2 regions of the Roseburia sp. AM51-8 genome follow, and region 2 is predicted to be linked to the other one. Evidence: predicted binding sites of a transcription regulator. Region 2 holds the regulator's gene; the other holds the start of a gene.
What was found. Region 2 encodes Rex, which represses fermentation and respiration genes when NADH is low (regulators of the CRP and FNR family bind a similar motif). Its sites were predicted from a motif close to ATTGTTAANTANTTAACAAT; they were not measured.
Positions count from the first base shown of each region.

Region 1: a site for Rex is predicted at 1,157-1,176, ahead of DW996_RS07560 (enoyl-CoA hydratase-related protein). Genes of this name have one in related genera too.

Region 1 is NZ_QUEY01000003.1:140,199-142,609, reverse strand. It holds gene proC (pyrroline-5-carboxylate reductase) at 3-761, shown strand; gene DW996_RS07560 (enoyl-CoA hydratase-related protein) at 1,246-2,049, shown strand; gene DW996_RS07555 (CPBP family intramembrane glutamic endopeptidase) at 2,147-2,411, opposite strand, start outside.
Region 2 is NZ_QUEY01000001.1:601,981-604,391, reverse strand. It holds gene DW996_RS03045 (ABC transporter ATP-binding protein) at 1-625, shown strand, start outside; gene DW996_RS03040 (redox-sensing transcriptional repressor Rex) at 736-1,365, shown strand; gene DW996_RS03035 (hypothetical protein) at 1,387-2,064, shown strand; partial or broken gene DW996_RS12970 (NAD(P)H-hydrate epimerase) at 2,061-2,411, shown strand, end outside.

The DNA of each region.
Region 1 (2,411 bases), on a different contig from region 2:
TCATGGGCGGCATGATCGCGGCAGGGCTTTATGCGCCGTCGCAGATCCTGGCATCTGCAAAGACCAAGGAAACGGTTGAAAAAATAGAAAAGGAACTTGGCATTGTTGCAACGACGGACAATACTGAGGTGGCAAGAAAGGCAGATATTTTATTCCTTGCCGTAAAGCCGGGGGTATTTGCCACGGTGATTCCACAGATCCGGGATGTCTGTAAAGAGGGTCAGGTGGTCGTATCGATCGCAGCCGGACAGACACTGGCGTCCATTACAGATCTGTTTGGACGGCAGATCAAGCTGGTGCGTTCTATGCCAAACACACCGGCACTGGTGGGCGAGGCAATGAGTGCCGTGACACCGAATGAAAAGATCAGCCCGGAAGAATTGCAGGAAGTGATGGCAATTTTTGAAAGCTTTGGAAAAGCAGAGATTGTGCCGGAGACTATGATGGATGCCGTTGTTGGCGTGAGCGGATCTTCCCCTGCCTATGTCTATATGTTTATCGAGGCAATGGCGGATGCAGCAGTGGCTGATGGAATGCCAAGAAAGCAGGCTTATAAATTTGCAGCGCAGTCTGTCCTTGGTGCAGCAAAGATGGTATTGGAAACAGGAGAGCATCCGGGAGTTCTGAAAGATGCTGTTTGTTCACCGGACGGCACGACGATTGCAGCAGTAGCAGAGTTGGAAAAATCGGGACTGCGTTCCTCTGTGATCGAGGCACAGCGGGCATGCGTGCAGAAGTCAAGGGATATGAGTAAGGAATAAGATTTACTGGAAAGCAGTTTTCGATGGCTAAAGTATGCTGGCGTTGCTATCGCAACGATCAATGCTACGGAACCAAGAATGTCACTCAATCAAAATGCAAAATTGATGGGGATTAAGAGTCAATCTTTGTGACTTTGTAAGAGTAAAAGAGCATCAAAACGAGCGCGTTCGTCAGCAGAACGCGCTTCTTTTATGCATTGCATGAGTGATGCGTATTTGGCAGATGAACTAGTCATGGAGTATCAGCAACACAATTCATAGCCCTCTTGCCAATTCCTTTGGTCTTGCTCAATGGCGGCATGCACGCTTTCTTTGAAAAACTTGGTATCACGAAACCATCTTTATCGGTGCTGACATGGGCATATCAGAAATATCCCAAATAACCTCTAAATAAGATTGACAAAAAATTATCAAAGTAGTATAGTGAGGATAAGTGATAATTGACAGATAATTTGATCTGTCGTCAATCGAGGAGGAAAGAAACATGGGAGAATTCAAAAATTTAAAATTAGACGTAGAAGATGAAATCGCTGTCCTGACCATCAGCCGTCCGGCAGCCCTCAATGCCTTAAATAGTGAGACATTGGACGAATTAAATGTAGCACTGACAGAGATCGAGGCTAGAGATGATGTCAAGGTTCTGATCCTGACCGGTGGTCCTGATAAAAAGGGCAATGAGTTCAAGTCCTTTGTAGCAGGGGCTGATATCGCAGAGATGGTCAACTTTAGCGCAGCAGAAGCAAGAGCCTTTGGTATGAGAGCATCTGTTCCATTCTTCAAGTTGATGAATATGCGTCAGGTTACGATCGCTGCTGTCAATGGTTTTGCTCTTGGCGGTGGATGCGAGATTTCCATGGCATGTGATATCCGTATCGCATCTGAAAACGCTAGTTTCGGTCAGCCGGAGACAGGCCTTGGTATCATTCCTGGATTTGGCGGAACCCAGCGTCTGGCTCGTCTGGTTGGTATGGGACGTGCAAAGGAAATGATCTTTACCTGTGACTCTGTTGATGCACAGGAAGCATACCGCATCGGTCTGGTAAATAAGGTTGTTGCCAAGGAAGAACTCATGGATACCGCAAAAGCAATGGCTAAGAAGATCTGCAGCAAGGGAAGTTATGCAGTATCTGTTGCCAAGGCTGCGATCAACAACGGCTATGACATGGACATCAAGAATGCTGTAGAGATGGAGGCAAACCTCTTTGGTGTGGCATGTTCTACACATGATAAGACAGAAGGCATGACTGCATTTTTGGAAAGACGCGCAGCAGATCTGACAGACTTCTAAAAAGCAAATTGACAAACGATACATAAAATGACATGAAAAAAGACCATGGTGCTTTGTAAAGTACCATGGTCTTTTTGACATATCTCTGACATATCTTTTACATCAGTAATTGCAAGATGATCTGGACCAGCCACCATACGATAAAAAGGATCATGCCGCCATTGAGAAAATAGGTCCGGAAGCGTGCGCCGGGAGCAACGCTGTTCGGCGAGGTCAGCAGGTGGATCTTTTTGATATTTTTAAAGAATAATACGATGCCTACGATCACCAGAATGATCAGCACAAGTGCATAGAGGCAGAGCAGTAACATACCGCTCAGATGCGACATAAAGATATTGGTCAGGTAAGAGACATCAGCCATC
Region 2 (2,411 bases):
GAGGATCGGCGATCTGAGCGGTGGAGAGCGTGGACGTATCTCCCTTGCCAAACTCATGTTGTCCGGTGCCAACTTTTTGATCTTAGATGAGCCGACTAACCATTTGGATATGGAGTCCAAGGAGATCCTGGAAAATGCCATCAATGCCTATGAGGGAACGGTGCTTTATGTGTCACATGACCGTTATTTTGTCAACCAGACTGCAGACAAGATTTTAGAACTTGAAAACCATCAGTTCAGCGTATATCTGGGGAATTATGATTATTTCATCCAAAAGAAAACAGAGCGTATGGCACAGGAAAAAGCAGTACAAGACGCAAAGCGTGGTGATACAGAATCGATTTCCGGACAATCTGAAGGAAAGACGGATTGGAAGCAGCAAAAGAAGATCCAGAGCGAAAAGCGCAAGGTAGAAAATCGTCTGGCAGAGGTGGAAGACCGCATTGCCGCCTGCGAAGAAGACCTGCGTCAGATCGAGGAAGAATTTGCCAAGGACGATGTGGCGACAAATTCGGCAAAGCTTAATGAATTATCACAAAAACAGGAAAAGTTACAGGAAGAATTGGATGCCCTCTATGAAAGTTGGGAAGAATTGTCGGAGACACTGACAAATGATTTCGCATAGGATAGGCGGATTCTGTTAAAAATTTGACATATATATTTAAAATATTTATAATTTTTATATAAATATGATATACATGTCATCATTGACAGTGGAAGTAGGGGGAATTTAACGTGGAAAAGGAAATATCCCAGGCAGTCATTCGTCGTATGCCAAGATATTACAGATATTTAGGAGAATTGCTTGATGCAGGAGTGGAGCGCATTTCGTCCAACGAACTCAGCAGTTGTATGCATGTGACGGCATCCCAGATCCGGCAGGATCTCAACAATTTTGGTGGTTTCGGTCAGCAGGGCTATGGCTATAATGTTCAGTACTTATATGATGAAATCGGCAAGATCCTAGGATTGAATGAGACACACAATGTGATCGTGATCGGTATCGGTAACTTGGGGCAGGCAATCGCCAATTATGTTAAGTTTGAAAAATTAGGTTTCAAGATCGTCGGTCTGTTTGATGTCAATCCGGCATTGAAGGGGAAAGAGGTAAGAGATATCCCAATCCGTATGTTGGAGGAATTACCAGAATTTGTAAAGACAACACGTGTGGATATTGCGGCACTGACCCTGCCAAAGCAGAATGCAGAAGCGACCGCGGCACAGTTATCTTCCCTGGGCGTACATGCCATCTGGAATTTTGCCCATGTCGATCTGGATGATGTGGAGGATATGGTCGTAGAGAATGTGCATCTGTCCGATAGTCTGATGCAGCTTTCTTACAATATTGCCAACCACAAAAAATAGTTTTCAAAAGAAGGTGAGCGTATGGAACGACAGGCGTTTACAGAAGCACTGGCGAAAACAAAAATACCCATTCTGGTCTTGGACCAGAAATGGCACCGGCTTTTTGCCTTAGATGGCAAGCCCAAAGAGGTGCAGGAACTGGAAAGCCAGTTGAAGGAGATCTTGGAGCGGCAGGGACGCCTGACGCAGGAGTTAAAGGATTTAAAGAAGGTCAAGTCATCCCTTATGCAGAATATCGTAGAGCATATGGACGCAGAGGAGGACAAGGAGACGCACAGCCGGCAGATGGACGAGAACAAACGGCTGATCGAGGAAGTCAAGGAAAAGATCGCAGCCAACGAGGATGCCCTTTTGGAGATCCCAAAGGAGATACAGACCTGCAATGACGCGCTGATGATGGAGACCATGACCTTTTGTTATGATCGTCTGCGCACCAATTGCAAAGAAGCCGAGGAGATTGCGGAATGGATCAAAAAGGTCCGGGTAGAATTAAAAAAGAACATCATCCGCAAACAGAATCGGGAGATCAACAATAAAGAAATCTATGCATATATGCATGATATATTTGGAAAAGATATCATCAATCTTTTTGATGTGCAAAATGATGATGTGGATCTGATCACAGGAGAGGATCGCCCGTCCGGTGATACGACCCAGGACAAACAGTTATCAAAAGATGTACAAAAAGGAGACGTATGAAATATATTTTAAACAGTCGCGAAATGAAACAATGCGATAGCCGCACGATCGAGCATTATGGTCTGCCTTCCATGGTGCTGATGGAGAGAGCCGCGTTATCGGTTGTTTCATTTTTGCATGAAAGAGATTTGTGGCAAAAGAAGATCGTCATACTATGTGGAAGTGGCAACAATGGTGGGGATGGACTCGCCATTGCAAGGCTTTTATACTTAGAGGGGGGGCAGGTGTCGGTATTCCTGGTGGGCGATTTTTCCAAGCTTCGCCGGAAAACATGGCGCAGCAAAAGATCTGTCGGCAGTATGGCATGGAATTGTCTAGTTCTACGGATACACTTGCAGACGCCCAGG